3 regions of the Uliginosibacterium sangjuense genome follow, and region 3 is predicted to be linked to each of the others. Evidence: predicted binding sites of a transcription regulator. Region 3 holds the regulator's gene; each other region holds the start of a gene.
The links. Region 3 encodes FliA, which starts transcription of late flagellar genes. Its sites were predicted from a motif close to CTAAAGTTNNNNNNNNNNNNGCCGNTA; they were not measured.

Region 1: a site for FliA is predicted at 4,789-4,815, ahead of NMB43_RS10310 (AP2 domain-containing protein). Genes of this name have one in related genera too.
Region 2: a site for FliA is predicted at 5,056-5,082, ahead of flgM (flagellar biosynthesis anti-sigma factor FlgM). Genes of this name have one in related genera too.

Annotation. Positions count from the first base shown of each region.
Region 1 covers NZ_CP101132.1:2,214,128-2,220,727, forward strand. Annotated here, with positions in the region: gene dnaK (molecular chaperone DnaK) at 1-1,466, opposite strand, end outside; gene grpE (nucleotide exchange factor GrpE) at 1,556-2,116, opposite strand; gene NMB43_RS10300 (protein kinase domain-containing protein) at 2,266-3,630, shown strand; gene NMB43_RS10305 (SPM autocatalytic domain-containing protein) at 3,647-4,657, opposite strand; gene NMB43_RS10310 (AP2 domain-containing protein) at 4,896-5,393, shown strand; gene NMB43_RS10315 (HesA/MoeB/ThiF family protein) at 5,519-6,262, shown strand; gene NMB43_RS10320 (DUF3300 domain-containing protein) at 6,391-6,600, shown strand, end outside.
Region 2 covers NZ_CP101132.1:2,825,391-2,831,990, reverse strand. Annotated here, with positions in the region: gene nadC (carboxylating nicotinate-nucleotide diphosphorylase) at 1-310, shown strand, start outside; gene NMB43_RS13130 (MgtC/SapB family protein) at 612-1,889, shown strand; gene NMB43_RS13125 (methyl-accepting chemotaxis protein) at 1,895-3,148, opposite strand; gene motD (flagellar motor protein MotD) at 3,286-4,179, shown strand; gene NMB43_RS13115 (flagella synthesis protein FlgN) at 4,205-4,684, opposite strand; gene flgM (flagellar biosynthesis anti-sigma factor FlgM) at 4,681-4,983, opposite strand; gene NMB43_RS13105 (asparaginase) at 5,247-6,314, shown strand; gene flgA (flagellar basal body P-ring formation chaperone FlgA) at 6,345-6,600, opposite strand, start outside.
Region 3 covers NZ_CP101132.1:1,894,653-1,901,252, reverse strand. Annotated here, with positions in the region: gene dctP (TRAP transporter substrate-binding protein DctP) at 1-539, shown strand, start outside; gene NMB43_RS08690 (ATP-binding protein) at 536-2,992, shown strand; gene NMB43_RS08685 (flagellar motor protein) at 3,328-4,077, opposite strand; gene NMB43_RS08680 (RNA polymerase sigma factor FliA) at 4,099-4,857, opposite strand; gene NMB43_RS08675 (MinD/ParA family ATP-binding protein) at 4,963-5,775, opposite strand; gene flhF (flagellar biosynthesis GTPase FlhF) at 5,772-6,600, opposite strand, start outside.

The sequences.
Region 1 (6,600 bases), 320 kb from region 3:
GCCTTCACATGCAGGATGCCGTTGGCGTCGATGTCGAAGGTGACCTCGATCTGCGGGGTGCCGCGCGGGGCCGGTGGAATGCCTTCCAGGTTGAATTCGCCCAGCAGCTTATTGCCCGAGGCCATCTCACGCTCGCCTTGATAAACCTTGATGGTCACCGCGGGCTGGTTATCGTCCGCCGTCGAGAACACCTGCGCGTGCTTGGTCGGAATGGTGGTGTTGCGCTTGATCATCGCAGTCATCACGCCACCCAGGGTCTCGATGCCCAGGGACAGCGGGCAGACGTCGAGCAGCAGCACGTCCTTCACATCGCCTTGCAGCACGCCACCTTGCACGGCAGCGCCCACGGCGACGGCTTCGTCGGGGTTTACGTCCTTGCGCGGCTCCTTGCCGAAGAACTCCTTCACCTTCTCCTGCACCTTGGGCATGCGGGTCTGGCCGCCGACCAGGATCACGTCGTCGATGTCGGAGACACCCAGGCCGGCATCCTTCAGCGCCTTGCGGCAGGGCTCGATGGTGGCGTTGACCAGTTCCTCGACCAGCGATTCGAACTTGGCGCGCGTGATCTTCATGGTCAAGTGCGCCGGGGCGCCATTGGTCATGGTGATGTAGGGCTCGTTGATTTCGGTCTGCTGGCTGGACGACAGCTCGATCTTGGCACGTTCGGCCGCGGCCTTGATACGCTGCAGGGCGATCGCGTCCTTCGACAGGTCGACGCCGTTCTGCTTCTTGAACTCGTCGACGATGTAGTCGATCAGGCGCTGGTCGAAGTCTTCACCACCCAGGAAGGTGTCGCCATTGGTGGCCAGAACCTCGAACTGCTTGTCGCCATCCACGTCGGCGATCTCGATGATGGAGATGTCGAAGGTGCCACCGCCGAGGTCGAACACGGCGATCTTCTGGTCCTTCTTGCCGACCTTGTCGAGGCCGAAGGCCAGCGCGGCAGCGGTCGGCTCGTTGATGATGCGCTTCACTTCCAGCCCGGCGATACGGCCGGCATCCTTGGTAGCCTGACGCTGGCTGTCGTTGAAGTAGGCGGGCACCGTGATGACTGCCTCGGTGACTTCTTCACCCAGGTAGTCTTCGGCGGTCTTCTTCATCTTGCGCAGCACTTCGGCGGAAATCTGCGGCGGGGCCATCTTCTTGCCGCGAACTTCGACCCAAGCGTCGCCATTGTCGGCCTTGGTGATGGTGTAGGGCATCAGGTTGATGTCCTTCTGCACTTCCTTCTCTTCGAAGCGGCGGCCGATCAGGCGCTTGACGGCGTACAGCGTGTTCTTGGCGTTGGTCACGGCCTGGCGCTTGGCCGGCGCGCCGCACAGGATTTCGCCTTCTTCCATGTAGGCGACGATGGAGGGGGTAGTGCGTGCGCCTTCCGAGTTCTCGATGACCTTGGGCGTGCCGCCTTCCATGATGGCGACACAGCTATTGGTGGTGCCCAGGTCGATACCGATGATCTTTGCCATGCTAGAAACTCCTTGTTGTATTCGTTGCGCCGCCTTGGGCTGCGCGGAAATTCATTCCTGACTCGTAATTAGGGTTGTTTGCGTGCAGTTCAAGAGGCCTGGCCACTGGATACCGCCACCAGGGCAGGGCGCAGCACGCGGCCTTCGAGCAGGTAGCCCTTCTGGAACACCTGGGCGACCGTGTTGGCGGGGTGTTCGGAGGGGATTTGACTGATCGCCTGGTGCTTGTGCGGATCGAACTTCTCGCCGACCGGGTTGATTTCTTCGATGCCGCTCTTTTCGAAAGCCTTGACGAGGTTCTTGAGCGTCAGGTCTACGCCCTCACGGATGGCTTCCGGCGTGGCCCCCTCGACCGCCAGGGTCTGTTCGAGACTGTCCTTCACCAACAGCAACTCGCCGGCGAACTTCTCAATAGCAAACTTGGCCGCCTTGGCAACATCGTCCTGGGCACGGCGGCGTACGTTCTCCGTCTCGGCCTTGGCGCGCAGCCAGGCATCGTGGTGCTCCTCGGCCTTCAGCTCGATCTGGCGCAACTGCTCTTCGAGGCTGGGGATGGTGTCGGTATGGTTTTCCGCCTGCGTCGCGGCACTGGCCGTCTGTCCATTTTCCTGGGCGGGTTCTTGTTCCGGCAGTCCGGTGCTGTCCTGCATGAGTCACACTCCCTGATAAAACACTGGACCGCACTTGGGGACGCTTTTGTCCATATCAAGAGGCGAAAGCCGAGTTTTTTGTGCGCACGCCCCAAGTTCAGCGGTTACTATTGAAACTGCATAGTCGGTCGGGGCTTTCGAGGGCAGCCATGTCCAGCATTCCAGAGAAAATTGGCAAATACAGGCTGGTCCGGGAGGTCGGACGGGGCGCCACTGCGACCGTATACCTCGCCGAGAATCCCTTCTTTCCGCAGCCTGTTGCCGTCAAGCACATCTCCTTCAAGGACAAGGGCAAGGACGAGGCCAAGTGGAACCGCCGGCTTCTCAAGCTTCTGCGGGCCGAAGAGTCCGTCGCCAAGAAGCTCGAACACCCGAACATCATCAAGATTCACGAGGCCGTGATCGAGGAGGAGCAGGCCTACATCGTGATGGAGTATTTCCCCGGCACGACGCTGGAGGACTTCTGTAGCTTTGAGAAGATGCTGCCCATCCATCGCGCGGTGAGCATCGTATTCAAGTGCGCGATGGCGCTGGACTACGCCTATCGCCAGGGCATCGTGCACCGCGACATCAAGCCGGCGAACATCCTGATCGACGAGAACGACAACGTCAAAATCACCGATTTTGGTCTAGCGCTGAACGTCCACAAGAAAAGCGACCGCGACTCGACCTTCATCATGGGCGTGGGCTCGCCGGCCTATATGTCGCCAGAGCAGATCAAGAGCTACCCGCTGAACCAGAAGACCGATCTCTACTCGCTGGGGGTCGTGCTGTTTCATCTGCTGACCGGGCGCCTGCCGTTCCGCGCGAAGAACCCGGCCCAGCTCGTCTACAAGATCATCAATGCCGATCCGCCCTCGGCCAGCCAGCTCAACCCGGACGTGCCGGAGCAGATGGATTCGGTGATCCGCAAGGCCCTGGAGAAGGATCTGTACTCGCGCTACAAGAACGGCGCCGAGTTCGCCAAGGACTTGTCTGCGGTGCGCTACAAGATCATGGACGAGAACGCTCGGGTTCCGGACAGTTCGCGTTTCGCGCAGATCCGCCGCCTGCCGTTCTTCACCGAGTTTGACGACATCGAGATCTGGGAAGTGGTGCGTTTCTCGGCCTGGCGGGTGGTCGATCTGCAGACCCAGATCATCAAGGAAGGCAGCACCGACCAGCGTTTCGGCATCGTGCTGGAAGGTGAGGTGGAACTGTCGATGGACGGCAAGCGGGTCATGAAACTGGGCCCGGGCGACTCCTTCGGTGAAACCGCCTATCTCGACGAGATCGACCACAAGCAGCAGTGCACCGTGGTCAGCTTGTCGCCTACGCGCTACCTCGAAATCTCGCCCGCCGCGCTGGATCTTGCGTCGGAAGAATGCCGTGATCACATGCGCGCACGCCTTGTCACGGCGATGGTGCAGCGTCTCAGCAAGGCCGAGAAGACGCTGGCTGCCAGCGGCGAAAAGGCAACCGCAGCGCTCAACGTGACTTCGGTCGGCATGACCCTGCAGTTGGTGGACGACTGAGCGGCAGCGCCGCTGCTCAGGCCATCAGGTCAATCTGCTGCAGCGTCCCGGCGCTGCCGTTTTCATTCAGGTACAAGCCGCTGCTACGGATCTGTCCGGCCACCTCCCCCTGAGGGGTCTTCAGGCTGTAAGGGGTCGCCCTGTGATCCAAGGCCAGCGCGCCCACGCCGGCCTCTGCCAGGGTCTGCAGGCTTTCATCCGGTCGCCACAATCGCAGTTGCGCAAAGCCTGAATCGCCCTCGTCGATCCAGCCATTGCCGTCCTCGTCCAGCGCAGCGAGATCGGAAAATCCATCGCCGCTCTGCGGACCGAAGAGCTCTCGCCCGGAATCGATACTGCCATTGGCGTTGCGGTCCAGCGCCAGAAAGAAGCTGCCGCTGCCCAGACGTGCCAGGGACGACTCCGTGCCATCCGCCAGCAGATCGAAGCTGAAGCGCTCGTCCAGCAAACGCACGCGATCCGCGCCCAGGTTCAGGACCAGCGGGTCTTTCGGACGGGCGTTGCCAGCCTCCAGGACCATGCTGCTTTCCTCGTACTCGTAGCGCGCCATCTCCAGTTCCAACGCGAAATCAATCTGGCGTCCATCCGCCGTGCGCACTGAGCCACTGGCTTGGTAGCGCGCGAACTCCGCCTCCTCTCGAATCGAGCGTGTCTCAACGCGCAAGCTGAATTCAGGCTCGGCCGCAGCGGTGGCCGTGCCGGCAGCGGAGGGCGCCGTCTGACCCTGTCCGTGAGCGCCTGTTTCGACGGGGCGGACATCGCTTTCCTGGAAGAAGCGCACCTTGCGCCCGGTCAGCATCTCGACTACCGAGACCAGGATCTGCAGGCGGGTGTCCAGGGCGTGTCCTGACTCATCCGGCTCCAGCACCAGCGCTTCGGCCGAGAGGGTGACCGGCGTGCTGTCCTGCGGCTCGACCACCGGGGGTTCCGGCAGGCGAAGCTCGATTTGAAAGCTGCTTTCCTGCCGCCGATACTGCCACTGCAGCGCAGCAGACTGCGACTGCAGGTTCGATTCAAGGATTTTCATTGCGTTTCTCCGCGACCGGTACGTCGCCGGCCGTCATGCCTCATTACCGGCCGCAACAGGGGGACCTTGAATACCAGACGGGGGGACGGCGCCCTCGACGGCAACCGTCTGGCAGATCGCGGGGGCGATGGCTAAAGTTTCTGCGCGCCTGGCCGAAAACCTTCCCATCGCCGCCCTACACCCCGATCATGAATGGAGGAACGACGTGAGCCGAGGCAGCACATACGGGATCAGTCGCGTGGATAACGAAGTCAGCCGTACCCATGGGTGGCTGGTCACAATCCAGCGTCGCGGCGTGATTTACCGCAAGCATTTTTCTGACGGCGTGCATGGGGGCAAGCAGAAGTCCTTTGCGGCAGCCAAGGGCTACCGCGATGAGGTGATCGCGAAACACCCGCCGTTCTCCATGCGCGAGTATTCCAACATCGTGAAGAAGAACAACCGCTCCGGCGTGGTCGGCGTCTGTCGCTACTGCGCCTCGGAGACGCGAGATCTTCCCGAGGACAAGCAGCGCTGGTTCTGGGTGGCCTCCTGGCCACTGCCGGACGGTCGCCGCAAGCGCGTCAAGTTCTCGGTCAAGAAGTATGGCGAGGAGGGCGCCTTCAAAGCTGCGCTCAAGGCGCGCAAGGATGCGCTCAAGCACCTGGACGGGCAATTTGATCCGGGTGCCGTACGCCGCAAGCCGGCGCGTCGGCGCGCGTCCGCCGAGGGCGAGGCACGCAAGCTCGCGGCCTAAGGCAGATCTGCTTTCGACGAGGTGGAGTGGGGTGGGCGGCGGTGACGCCGCTCGCCCCCTTTTTCATTCGCGCCCGACCCTTGCTGCGCGTTAAGCTCCGGACCTGACTTTCCGGAAACGCGCGCATGGACGACCAGCAACTCCTCCGCTACTCCCGCCATATCCTGCTGCCGCAGATCGACGTTGCCGGGCAGCAGGCCATCCTCGACAGCAAGGTCCTCATCATCGGAGCCGGCGGACTGGGCTGCCCAGCCGCCACCTACCTGGCCACTGCCGGTGTCGGCACCCTGGTACTGGCGGACGGCGACACGGTGGACGCCACCAACCTTCAGCGGCAGATTCTCCACACCGCCGATGCGATCGGCATGCTCAAAGTGGAATCTGCGGCGCGCAGCCTGAATCGACTCACCCCCGAGCTGCGCATCGAAGCGCTGGCCCAGCGCCTGGAGGGCGCAGCCCTGGACGAACAGATCGCGGCCGCCGATGTGGTGCTTGACTGCAGCGACAACTTCAGCACGCGGCACGCGGTGAACCGTGCCTGCCTGCGCCATCGCAAGCCCCTGGTGTCCGGTGCCGCCATCCGTTTCGACGGGCAGGTGTCGGTGTTCGACCTGCGTGAGCCTGGCAACCCTTGCTACCACTGCCTCTTCCCGGAAGGGGATGAGGTGGAGGAACTACGTTGCGCCGTGACTGGCGTGTTCGCCCCCCTGACCGGCCTGGTGGGCAGCCTGCAGGCGGCAGAGACGCTCAAGCTCATTGCCGACTGCGGTGAAGTACTCACCGGGCGCCTGCTGCTCATCGACGGGCTGAGCATGCAGATACGCAGCGTGCGATACGGGCGCGATACGGCCTGCAAGGCTTGCGGCTGATCACTCTTCTGTACGCGCATTTGCTACAGTCTGTTTCTTACCCTTCCGTGGAGACGCAGATGGCAAAGCGGTGTGCCCGATTGTTGTCCCTTCTGGTTGCGTCCTCCCTCGCATCGGGCAGTGGATGGATGCTTCCCGTGGCCCAGGCGCAGACGCCACCTGCCCCCAGTGCCAGTGGCGAGACCGCGCCTGGCAAGGTGTTCTCGCAGCAGGAACTGGATGAGCTGCTGGCGCCGATTGCCCTTCACCCGGATGCGCTGCTGGCGCAGATTCTGATGGCATCGACCTATCCACTGGACGTGGTGGAGGCGGCCCGCTGGCGCAAGGCCAATCCCAAA
Region 2 (6,600 bases), 930 kb from region 3:
GGCTTTGCTGAGGGCGCAGGAGATCGCGCCATCCAACGTGTTCATCGAGATCGAGGTCGAGACCTTGCAAGAGCTCGAAGAGGCGCTATCCTGCGGCGCGCGCATGATCCTGCTCGACAACATGACGGTGGGGGAGATGCGCGAGGCGGTGAGGATCACCGCCGGCCGTGCCGAACTGGAGGCTTCGGGCGGCGTGTCGCTGGATCGCGTACGCGAAATCGCGGAAGCGGGGGTCGATCGTATTTCGATCGGCAGCCTGACCAAGGATGTGCAGGCGGTTGATTTTTCACTGCGCCATATCGAAGAATAAAAACCAATAAATCATGTCGGCATCCGTTTGGGACAGCGGCTGCCGGGGAGTCCCAGGGTCATGCTGTTTGCCTTGTATTACATCGTTTCCATTACCGTGCTGATCCTCCATTTCACGGGGTTTCTGGCTAGGCACAACCTGGAATGGTTGATCTATGTGCTGGCCGTTACGGTATTTCCTGCCGTTCTGTATCTGTAAGTCGTCATGACAGCGCGCCGGGGGATGTGCCCGGCGTGGCGCTCAACTTTCTCTCCCTACCTGCCGCAACTACTCCCAGCAGACCTTCATGTGATGGGCCGACATGCTGGAGTCCTCCACCTGGCTTGATTTCCTGACCGCCCTGATGATCGGTGCGCTGGTCGGCATCGAGCGTGAGAAGCGCAAACGCGAGGCGACCGATCCGCGCGGCGTGGGCCTGCGCACCTTCATGCTGTTGGCCCTGTTTGGCGCCTTGGCGAGCTTTCTTGCGGTGAGCCATGCCTCCCTGTCCTGGATGTTGCCAGCAGCGCTTCTGGCGGCCGTCACCTTGCTTGCCGCCGGCTATTGGCTGGATACACGCAGTTCTGTGGACACCCCGGGCATGACAACCGAGATGGCTGCCTTGTGCGTCTTCCTGCTCGGTGCCCTGTGCGTGGCGGGCGAGCGGATGCTGGCGGCGGGCCTGGGGGTGGCGCTGGCGGCCGTGCTGGCCTACAAGCAGCCGCTACACAGTCTCGTCGTCCGTCTCGGCTGGGACGATGTCTTTGCCGGCCTGCGCCTGCTGGTGGCCACCTTCATCGTGCTGCCGCTGTTGCCGGACCGGGCGATCGACCCGTGGCAAGCGATCAATCCCTATCGCTTGTGGTGGCTGGTGCTGTTGATCGCAGCCCTGTCCCTGATCGGCTATGTTGGCACCCGGCTACTGGGGGAAGGGCGCGGCGCTGCGCTGACCGGCCTGACTGGCGGCCTTGTCTCTTCCACCGCCGTGACCTTGAGCTTTGCGCGTCAGAGTCGCTTGGGCGACCAACTGCCGGTGGCCATGATGCTGGCCTGTGGGGTGATGCTGGCTTGGGGGGTGATGTTCGTACGCGTGCTGGTGGCGGTGCTGATCGTCAATCGTGCCCTGTGGCCAGCCTTGTGGCCGCCGGTGCTGGCCGCAGGGCTTGCCTGCCTGGTGTTGGCGGGTGGCTTGTACTGGCGTGGCCAAACCGCGCGGAGTGCCGACGCGACGCATGCGGGCGTGCCGCTGAAGAATCCCTTCAGCCTGTTGTCGGCCATCAGCTTCGGGCTGGTGTTTGCGGTCGTGCTGCTGATCGTCAAGCTGGTCGGGCACTATCTGCCGGGGCAGGGTGAGTACGTGGTGGCCGCACTGGCAGGCCTGACCGACGTGGATGCCGTCACCTTGTCGATGGCGGAATACGCACGCAGCGGGGATGCGGGCATCGCGGTCGGCGCGATCCTGATCGCCATTGCGGCCAACACGCTGTGCAAGTGGGGCATGCTCATCGCATTGGGCGGACGTAACCTGCGGCGCATCGTGACCGCCGCGACCGGCGCGTTGCTGCTTGTCGGTGGCGTGGTGTTTGCCGTGCAGGGCTGAGCACCTTACAGGCGGAACGCGCTGACCAGACCGTTCATGTGATTGGAGAAGGCCAGCAGCTTTTCGGCCGAGAGGCTCATCGCCGTGATGGCGTTGTTATTGGCCTCCACCATCTGGGCGATGCGTTCGATGTTGCGTGCGATCTCACCATTGGAACGGTTTTGCTCGCGCACGGCCACAGCGATCTGGTCCAGCTCGTCGGTGGCGTGGGCGACTGCCTGGTTGGCGCCCCCGAGCGCAATGACCGTCTCGTCCATGCCGCTGCGACTGCTTGCGATGGTGCTCATGCCGTGTGTCACCGCGCGCTCCAGGTCCAGTGCCTGGGCGTTGAGCGTGGCGGTGATCGCGTCGATCTCGGCGGCCGACTGGCCGGACTTCTCCGCCAGCTTGCGCACCTCGTCGGCGACCACCGCGAAGCCCCGTCCGGCCTCGCCGGCACGGGCGGCCTCGATCGCCGCGTTGAGGGCGAGGAGGTTGGTCTGGTCGGCGATCTCGCGCACCTGGCGCGTCATCGAACTGATGCGCTGCATGCTGGCGACCGACTCGCGCGAGGCTGTCGCCACGCGCTGGATGACTTGTGCGGTCTCGTCGATGACCTGCTTCACTTCCTCCAGCTTGTCGTGGACCTCGCGCGACTGGTCCAGGCTGTCGTGCGAGAGACGGTTCGCATTCTCCGCATTCTCGGTGATGGCTTGCATGGACAAAGTCAGTTGCTCCATCGAACCGGCCGTGGCGGAGGCCGCAGAGGACTGTGCGGAGCTCGAATCCGAGACCTTGCTTGCCTCGTTCGCCATGACGTCCACACCCTGTTTGAGCGTGACGGCGCCGTCGCGGATCTGCCCGATCAAGGCCCCCAGATCGCGCCGGATGGTCTCGGCCGAGGCGGCCACGAGGCGGAATTCGCTGCTGTGAAAGCTGTGGATCGGCTGGCTGAAATCGCCGCCAGCCAGGTGGCGCAAGTCTTCAGCCAGTTCGGCTGCGGGTCGGGCGAGCTGGCGGTGCAGCAACCACAGGAAGGCGGCGAAGGCGAAGACGCTGGCCAGTGCCATCAACGCGACGGTGGTCCACAGGGCTCCCTGGGCGTCGGCGAGCAGGGCACTGGTGCTGCCGCTGGCTGCGCCGGCCTGCTCGGCCAGCTTGCGCGCGGCGGTCCATTGCTGGCTAAGGCCGTAGGCGGCGGAGCTAATGACGCAGGTCGTGCCCAGTCCGCAGACGAGCAGCAGTTGATTGCGCAGGGTGTCGAGCAGATGAAACGGCATGGCACGACCTCGGGGGTGGTGACGGGATGGCGCTGTTTACGGCATTGGTCGGGATTCGCTTGAGCTGGAGGCGGGTCATCTCAAGCCTCCAGGCGCCCAGCCGTTAACCCGAAGACAGGCCAGAAAGGGAGCAGCGCATGGCGCGCAAGCAGCATCACGAAGAACACGAGAATCACGAGCGCTGGCTCGTGTCCTATGCGGATTTCATCACCCTCTTGTTCGCCTTCTTCGTCGTGATGTACGCCATCAGCTCGGTCAATGAAGGCAAGTACCGCGTCCTGTCCGATTCCCTGGTCAGTGCTTTTCGCAGCAATGTGAATGTGGAGGGGGCCACCATCGTGGCGCCGCCCAGCACCGCCGGCGCACCGATCACGATGGCGATCGCCAAGCCGCAGGCCGACCCCAAGGTGGAGGCGGCGCGCGCCGAGCATCGCAACAAGATGCGCAGCATGGCCGAAGAGATCCGCCGCGTGCTGGCGCCCCTGGTCAGTGGTGGCCAGGTGCGGGTGAGCGAAGGGGCGCATGGCATCTCCGTCGAGATCAATGCCAGTGTGCTGTTCGCACCGGGTGAGGCCTTGCTGGGGCCGGAGGCGGCACGTGCCCTGCGTGCAGTGGCCCAGGTCGTGGCCGAGGGGGAGTTTCCGATCACGATCGAAGGGCACACCGACAATCTGCCGATCAGCACGCCCAACTTTCCATCGAACTGGGAGCTGTCGGCCGTGCGGGCCTCGTCGGTCGTACGTCTGTTCGTCGAGAACAGGGTGGGACCGTATCGCCTGACTGCTGCTGGCTACGGTGATCAGCGTCCGGTGGCGGACAACCTGACGCCGGAGGGGCGGGCGCGCAACCGGCGCGTCACCATCCTGATCGAATCCATGATGCCGGAGCCGGAGGCAGAGAGTGGGGCGCCGGCCGCGCCCGATGGTTTCGGGCGTGGCAACAAGGCGGATGGTGCGCTGGGCGTGCCCAGGGATGCCGACCAGACCGGCGTGACACCGCCGGCGACACCTCCGGTGCCTGCCCAACCTTGATTCAGGGGATCATGAAACGGCGGCGTCAGACGCTGCCGAGCGAACGCGAGCCGGGGCGGGTACGGGTCTGGCCGTCGCGGCCGTAGACCGTGGGCTGGTCGGAATGGGCCAGCAGGACGGCGAGCGCCTGGTGGTTGTTGCGTAGCATCTCGGTCACCATCTGGCCGTTGTCGCGGTTCAGATCGCGGGCCTGCTGGGCGAGTTCCAGATAGCGCAGCCAGTCGGGATGGTCGGCCTTGCCGATCAGGGTAAGGATGCCGTCGCGCGCATTGGCCAAGCCGGCCTGGGCCAGCAGGGCGCTGCGGGCATCGGCGAATTGCTTCAGCTTGGCGGCGATTTGCCCCTTGCGCTCCGCCAGGGCAAACAAGGGTTCGACGTTGCGGACGTCCAGGACCTGCCTCTCTTCGCCCAGCAAAGACACAAACTGCTCGAGCTGCGCCGTCTCGGTGACGAGCAACTGGAGCAGTTGCTGGCGCTGGATGGCGCGGTCCGGCGTCGTCGTCACGCGCTACGCGGTTGAGCGGACAGCATCTGGCGCACGCTGTCGATCAGGCCATCGGCGACCTTCTCCGGATTGACGGAGAAGCGGCCTTCGGAGATGGCGTTCTTGATCTCGGCGACCTTGCTGCCGTCGACGACCGGCGTCTGGCCGATCACTTGCTCGATCTGCTGCAAGCGGTTCGACAGCGAGGACAGTTGCACCTTTTCGGTCTGCGAGCCGGTAGCCGCGTCGGTTCGCACCTGACGCGTCTTGTTCTCGCTCGGAACCGAACTGGTCGGCTTGATGGTGTTATCGATTTTCACGGCGTTTCCCTTCTTCTTAACAGCTTTCAAATCTGGCCACGGGATGCCTTCAACCCGTTGCCTCACACGGGATAACGGATTGATATGGCCGAACTTTAGCGCATTTTTCTCCGTTTCCCGCTATTGACGTGGGCGAATAATCCTGGTTCCGCAAGTTGGATTTCGGCCCTGGGGCGTCAGTCTTGAGCCGGGCGCGCGCTCGCGGCGATGAATGGTGGTGGTCGGCGGTATGATCGGGGCAAGCCTTCGCGGAGCGGAATGCGGTGAACAAACGAGTCCTGATCATCTATGCCGGGGGGACGGTGGGTTGCGCGGGCGAGCCCTTGCGGCCAATGTCTCTGGGTGAATTCGAGCAGTTGCTGCGCCAGCGTGCGGTGCCGCAGTGGCCGGCCGAGCTGGACTGGCAGCTCGACGGTTTCGAGGTGCCGCTGGACAGCGCCAGCATGCAGCCGGCGCACTGGGTGCGCCTGGCCCAGCACATCATCGACGCCTACCTGGATTACGACGCCTTCGTGATCCTGCATGGCACCGACACCCTGGCCTGGAGCGCGGCGGCCTTGTCCTTCCTACTGCTCGGGCTGGACAAGCCGGTGGTGCTGAGCGGTGCGCAGCGCCCGCTGGCGGCGGCGGATTCGGATGCGCCGGCCAACTTGCGCCTGGCCATGCATGCGGCGCAAATGGACCTGCCGGAAGTGTGCGTGGCCTTCGGCGGGCAGGTGTTGCGTGGCAACCGGGCGATCAAGGTCCATGCATCGAGCGACGCCGCTTTCGCTTCACCCGACTACCCCGCGCTGGGCGTGTGGCAGGACGGCCGCCTGCTGCTCGACGCGGCGGCGGCCCTGCCCATGCCGCCAGTCTGGCTGGCCTTGTCGGATGCCACCGTGCGTGCGGTGGCGCACGAGCGTCTGCGGCAGATCGAGGTCGGCTTGCGCGAGGCCTCGGTCATCGCGCTGAACCTTTTTCCAGGGCTCTCCGCTGGCCTCTTGCGCACGGTGCTCCAGCACACCCGGCCGGCGGTGCGCGGCCTGGTGCTGGCGGCCTATGGCAGCGGCAATGCACCGGACTCGGAAGAGTTGTTGCAGGAACTGGCCCAGGCGCACGAAGCGGGCGTGGTGACGGTCGTCGTGACGCAGACGCGCGGGGGCGGGGTCCGCCTGGGGCAATACCAGACGGGTGCCGGCCTGCGTGGCGCGGGGGCGGTCAGCGGCGGAGACATGACGGCCGAGACGGCGCTGGCCAAGCTGGTCTTCCTGGTGGCCCAGCAACTACCGCGACAGGAAATCGAACAGGCCCTGCAGCGCTCGCTGGCGGGCGAGCTGAGCGCTGGCTGAGCCGGCTCGCCCGCCCGCCCGGGCGGCGCACTAATCGGCGTCGAGCTGGACCACGCCTTCGCTGCGTGCCTTGCCACTGACGATGCGGCCGCCGGCCACGCGCACCCGGACCGCCTGGCCCACGCTGGCGGTGTTCAGTGCCTGTCCTTCATAGCTCACCGCGAACCCCTCTCCCTGGGCCACCAGCTTGACGGTCTGCCCGGCCGTTACCGCCAGCACCCCGCGCAACTGGCTGGCCCGCAGCGGCTGGTTGCTCACCAGGGTCTGGCGGGCAACCAGGCCCAGC
Region 3 (6,600 bases):
TCTATAGCGCGCGCAAGCCCATCGAACGGCTGGATGACTTCCGCAACCTGAACATGCGCGTCCAGCCTTCCACCATGGCGACCGCCTACTTCACCGCCCTGCTCGCCAAGCCGATCGCCCTGCCCTATGCGCAGACCGGGCGTGCGCTCAACAACCGCATCGTGGAGGCGGCCGAGAACAATCTGCCGTCCTATGGCAGCAGCGAGCACTACCGCGCCGCGCCGTACTACACCCTGACTCGCCACTTCATCCAGCCCGATGTGCTGGTCATTTCGCGCGAGACCTGGAAGTCGCTCAGCCCGGCGGACCAGGCCGCGTTGCGCGCGAGCGCACGCGCCTCGGTGACGGTGATGCGCGACATGTGGCAACAACGCGAGGAGCGGGTCGAGGCCTCGCTCAAGCTCGCGGGCGTGCGCTTCAACGAGTTGCCGCCGGCCGAGCTGGCCCGGCTGCAGCAGGCCGCCCAGGCCATCTACGCCCGCTTTGCGTCCGACCCCCGCCAGCAGGACCTCATCAAGCGCATCCGCGCCGTGCAATGAAGCTGCCACTCCCCCGCCAGATCACCGACCGCCTGCATCAATGGCTGGATCGCACCCCCATCCACCAGCGCCTGCGCTACCTGGTGCTGCTCAACGTAGGGGGCCTGCTGCTCCTGCTGCTGCTCAACGTCGCTGGCGGGGTGCTGCGCGACCGCTACTTCAACGCCATCGAAAGGCTCAATGCCGAGCAACGCGAGCTGCGCCATTTCGTGACCGAGACGGCGCGCCTACAGGCGAGCATCCGCGAGTACCTGAGCGCGCCCAACGACGACCTGACAGGCTCGATCGACCAGGCCACCGCGCTGCTGTTCCTCGATCTGAGCAAGATGGAGGAAGCCGGCAGCGACTACGCCGAGAGCCTGGGCGTGCTGCGCAACTCGCTGCAGACATTCGTGGGCGGCTACCGCGAGCTCAAGCAGATCAACAAGGAGATCGACTTCATCTACCAGACCGAGCTGCTGGAACCCAGCAAGCGCTCGGCTGAACTGCTCGCCCTGGTCATTGGCGGCAACACGCAGAACCCGCGCAAGTCACTGCTCGACCCGGCCTCGCTGTCGCTGATCAATGCCTTCGTCGATTCGCTGCTGAAGATGAACGCCTACTACGCCAACCGCGAGACCAATGTGAGCCTGTCCACGCGTGCCTCGCTCGAACGCGTGGCGATGCTGGCACCGGTGCTGCGCGAGCTGGCGCCGGGCGAACTGGAGCGCAAGTCGCTGAGCCTGCTGGAGTCGCGCGTGTATTCCATGATCTCCGGCCTGGGCAGCCTGCAACGGGCCTCGTCCAACCGCGCCCAGATCATGGAGCGCAAGATCGAGGCCAGTCAGCGCGCCATCGCCCAGGCGGCCGGCGCGCTGGACAAGCGCTACACCCGCATCGAGGAAGAGCTGCGGCAGCGCCACGGGCGCCAGTTGCACATCCTGAATGCCTCCATCTACCTCGTCGGCGCCCTCGTCGTGGCGCTGGCCTTCTTGTTCGGCGCCCTCATCGCGCGCTCCATCCGCCACCCCCTGAGCAGCTTGATGGGCACGGTGGGCGCCTTCTCGGCGGGCGACTTCGAGCACCCTATCCCCGAGGTCGGCAGCAACGAGTTCGGCCAGCTCGCCGGTGCCCTGCGCGAACTGCGCCACAGCGCGATCGAGCGCCATCGCGCCGAATTCGCGCTGCGCGCCAACGAGGCCCGTTTCCGCGCCCTGTCCGACATGTCCAGCGACCTGTTCTGGCGCCAGGATGCCGAGCATCGCTTCGTCTCCTTCTCCGGCACCCGCGCCACCGAACTCATGGAAGCCGGCCTGCTGCGGGTCGGCGAACGCCCCTGGGACAATCCGCGGATGTGCCCCGAAAGCGGCGACTGGGACACCCATCGCGCCACCCAGGAGGCACAGCGCCCCTTCCGCGACCTTGAGGTGGCACTCCAGACTGACGGCAACACTCTCGCCCACCTGCTGGTCAATGGCGACCCCCTGTTCGACCAGGAAGGCGGCTTCCTCGGCTACCACGGCACGGCCAAGGACATCACGACCCAGAAGGCGGCCGAGTCCGAGATCCGCCAGCTCAACGCGAGCCTGGAGCAACGCGTGCATCAGCGCACGGCCGAATTGCAGGCGACCAACGAACAGCTCTCGCAGGCCATGGAACAACTGGTGCAGAACGAGAAACTGGTATCGCTGGGCAACCTGGTGGCGGGCGTGGCGCACGAGTTGAACACTCCCCTGGGCAATGCGCTGGTGGCCACCACCTCACTGCGCGATCACGTCAACCAGGTACAGCAGGCCATTGCCGACGGCCAGTTGCGCAAGTCCTTGTTCGAGACCTTCCTCGGCCAGTGCGCCGAAGGCTGCCAGATCATCGAGCGCAACACCCAGCGCGCCGCCACCCTGGTCGCCAGCTTCAAGCAGGTCGCGGTCGACCAGACCAGTGCCCAGCGCCGCCGCTTCGGCCTGCGCCAGACGATCGGCGAGGTGGTCGCCGCGCTCGCGCCCACGCTGCGCAAGCAGCAGCTCTCGATCACCCTGGACATCCCGGACGACCTGGAGATGGACAGCTACCCCGGCCCGCTGGACCAGGTGATCACCAACCTCGTCTCCAACGCCGCCCTGCACGCCTACGAGGACGAGGAACGCGGCGACCTGCTGATTTCGGCCGCCCGCCTCAATGAGCAGGAGATCATGCTGATGCTCTCCGACAACGGGCGCGGCATCCCGCTCGAACGCCAGGGCCGCGTGTTCGACCCCTTCTTCACCACGCGCCTGGGCCAGGGCGGCACGGGCCTGGGGCTCTACATCGTCTACAACATCGTCACCAACCTTCTGGGCGGACACATCCAGCTCGTCAGCGCGGAAGGCGCCGGCACCTGCTTCATCCTGCGTCTGCCGCGCGTGGCACCGGGCCACGAGCTGGCCGGGCTGGCCGCGCCGATGTCGGTCGGGCACGCGCCACCGTCGCAGCAATAGCAGGTACTAGGGTCTGTTCACAATTACTCCGCCGGTTGCGCTGGCGGTGAATGGCACGCAGATCAAGGCGCCGCGACAACGCAATGCCGTCAGCCTTGCTAGGAGCGGCAACGCCGAGATGCGTGCCATTCACCCCCAGCCCTTCGGGTGGTTCGCTGCGGCCGTCCAGCTGCGTTGCGCTCGTCGCCAAGGGCACCACCCTTGGTTTCCTCGCGGCGCCTGGCTGGAACGACCGCAGCGAACCACGCAATCCGGCGCGGTAAATGTGAACAGACCCTAGCATGGAAGAGTGATCGCACGCCGGGCCCGCGGGTTTCCCCGGGCGGCAGGCGCGCTCAGCGACCGTGGGTCAGGTAGCCCTGCAGTCGCGTCTCGATGATGCGGGGATTGTCGCCATGGGCAATGCCGACCAGGCCGTCGAGCACCATCTCGCGCACCGCCACGAGGTGCATGATGCAGGCCTGCAGCTTCTTGGCCACCGGCAGGAAGATGAGGTTGGCCGAGCCCACGCCGTAGATCGTGGCGACGAAGGCCACGGCAATGCCGGCGCCCAGCTTGCTCGGGTCCGACAGGTTCTCCATCACGTGGATCAGGCCCATCACCGCGCCCAGGATGCCGATGGTGGGCGCATAGCCGCCCGCCGCCTCCCAGATCTTGGAGGCCTGCTTCAGCTCGGCCTCCCAGATCGAGATCTCGACTTCCATCACCTCGCGGATACGGTCCGGTTCGACGCCATCGACCAGCAACTGCAAACCCTTCTGCATGTAGGGGTCGCGCAACTGGTCAAGCTTGGCCTCCAGTGCCAGCAGGCCTTCCTTGCGCGCCGCGCTGCTCCAGCTCACGATCTGCGCGATCAGCTCGCGCGAGGGCGGATGCGGCGGCTGGAATACCCAGGCGATCATGGTGACGCCGCGCTTGAAGGTGGCCAGGGGGCTCTGCAACATGACGGCACCGATGGTGCCCCCCATCACGATCAGGAAGGCCGTGGGCTGGATCAGCGAGGAGATGTGCCCCCCCTCCAGCACCTGCCCGACGATGATGGCCAGTATCCCGAGAAGGAGGCCGGCGATGCTGATCAGGTCCATGGCGTCGCGGGATGTCCGGCCTCAGGTTGCGGCGCGGCGGCCGCGCTTGCCGGCAGCCTGGCTGCTTTCACGTCCGCTGGCGATGCGCGAGCGCAGACGCGCGATCGCCTGGCTGTGCAACTGGCACACGCGGGATTCAGATACCCCCATGACCTCGCCGATCTCGCGCAGGTTCAGATCCTCTTCGTAGTACAGACCCATGACCATCTTCTCGCGCTCCGGCAGATCCTCGATCGCCATCACCAGGGTGTGGCGCATGTCCGAATCGAGCAGCAGTTCCAGCGGATCATTGTTCTCGCCCACCATGTGGCGTTCGAGGAAATCATCCTCGTCGTCCTCGCCGAAATCCTCGAAGTAGACGAGCTGGTAGCCGCGCGCTTCCTGCAGCATCTTCTGGTAATCGGCCAGCGTCATGCCCAGCGACTCGGCCAGCTCGCGTTCGGTCGGCTGGCGTCCGTGCTGTTGTTCGAGCGAATGGACGGCTGTTTCAATACGGCGCATCTCGCGCCGCAGGCTGCGCGGCAACCAGTCGTTCTCGCGCAGGCCGTCGAGCATGGCGCCGCGGATGCGCTGCACGGCGTAAGTCTCGAACTGCGCACCCAGGCCTTCCTCGTAGCGCGTGATCGCATCGAGCAGGCCCAGCATGCCGTTCTGGATGATGTCTTCCACCTGCACGCTGGCCGGCAGCTTGGCCATCAGGTGGTAGGCGATTCGCTTGACCAGGGGCGCATAGCGCGTGATCAACTGGTCTTTGTCGAGTGTTCCGGCGGCGTTGTACATCTTTGTCTCTCGTCAGCGTCCTGTCGGTCCGGCCATGAAGCACATTGTCCCGCCATCCGCATCATGCAAGGCTCCGAAAAGAGCCAGCATGTGCCGCATTTTCACTCAAATCGCGTGCTTCAGGCCATCAGACCCCGCCAAGCCCCGCCAGGCCCGCGCAGTGACCGCCTCGCGCGACAGGCGCAGCAGGCGGTCGATGAAGAGTTCCGACAGTTCGCGCGCGCCCGGCTCAGCCTGCATGCCGAAGGCCTCGCCGACGCTGCGCACCGGTTGCATCACCACGCCCAGTTGCCGTAGCACGGCCCCCTGCAGGTTGTTGAGCAGGCTGCGCCCTTCCGGCGTGACGGGGCCGGCCAAGGCCAGCCCGACCGACAAGGTATCGGCACCTGCGGCACATCTCTTGAGCGTGGCGTAGGCCTCGGTCATGGCCTTGGGATGGGCATCGACCACCACCAGCAGGCGCGGCGCAGCCAGCGCCAGGGGCGACAGGCCCTGCATGCCGGCGGTACGCGCCAGCACGATCCATTCGTCGGTCATCGGCTGCAGGGCACGCAGGCGCTCCGCCGCACGCTGCAGGAGGATGCGTTCGCCCTCCAGTGCCCCCAGCAACTGGGCTACCGGACTCAGGAAGACCTCCGGGCAGATTTCGCCCAGGCATTGCACCAACTCCACTTCACCGCGCACTGCCCGCAACAGGTCGTGGCAGCCCTGGATACCCAGGCTGTCGGCCAGCGAGCCGCTGGTGGCGGACTCGTCCAGGGCCAGCACACGCCGCCCGGCACGACCACGCTGCACGATCTGGCGTGCCGTCCAGGTGAAGGCCCCCGCCCCGCACGGCACCACGCACAGGACTTCGGGCGGGGCCTGGCGGAACAAGCGACGCAGGCCGCTGGCCTGGTCATGACTCCAGTTCGTCACAGGGCGCCTCCGGCGGAAGCGGCGCGTCCCGGGCGCGTGGTGCCGGCCATCAGCAGGCCGGCATCCGACTGGTCGAGCTTGTAGGGCGAGTCCTGGGCAATTTCGCGCAGCGCGCGATGGATCAGGTAGGCGCGATTGGGCAGGTGCAGATCTTCCGGCACGCGCTGACCGTTGGCGATGTAGAACACCGACAACTCGTTGCGCATCGCCACGTCCAGCGCCGGAGCCAGCGAAGCGGCCTCGTCGACCTTGCTCAGCACGCAGCCGGCGAGATCCTGCCCTTCGTAGGCGCGCATCACATCGTCCAGCGTGCTGCCCTGCGCGGTGGCGTTGAGCACCAGCAGGCGCTTGATGTTGCCGGCCGCGGTGAGCATCGAGGCCTGTTCGACCACCATGCGGTCGCGCTGGCTCATGCCCACGGTGTCGATCAGCACCATGTGCTTGCCGCGTAGTTCCTGCAGGGTCTGACGCAGATCGGAGGCATCCCTCACCACGTACACCTGCACGCCCAGGATGCGCCCATAAATGCGCAGTTGCTCATGCGCGCCGATCCGGTAACCGTCGGTGGTGATCAGGGCCAGCTTGTCGGCACCGTGGCGCACCACGCAACGCGCGGCGAGCTTGGCCGTGGTGGTGGTCTTGCCCACGCCGGTGGGGCCGACCAGGGCGTAGACGCCACCACGGTCGATGATGTCGGTGTCGGTGGACAAGGTGCGCAGGTTGCGCGCCAGCGCGTCGCGCACATGCTTGCGGGCTTCGTCCAGCGAGGCCTCGGGGCGCAGCTGTTCGGTCAGACTGCGGGTGAGCTGGGACGAAAAGCCGACC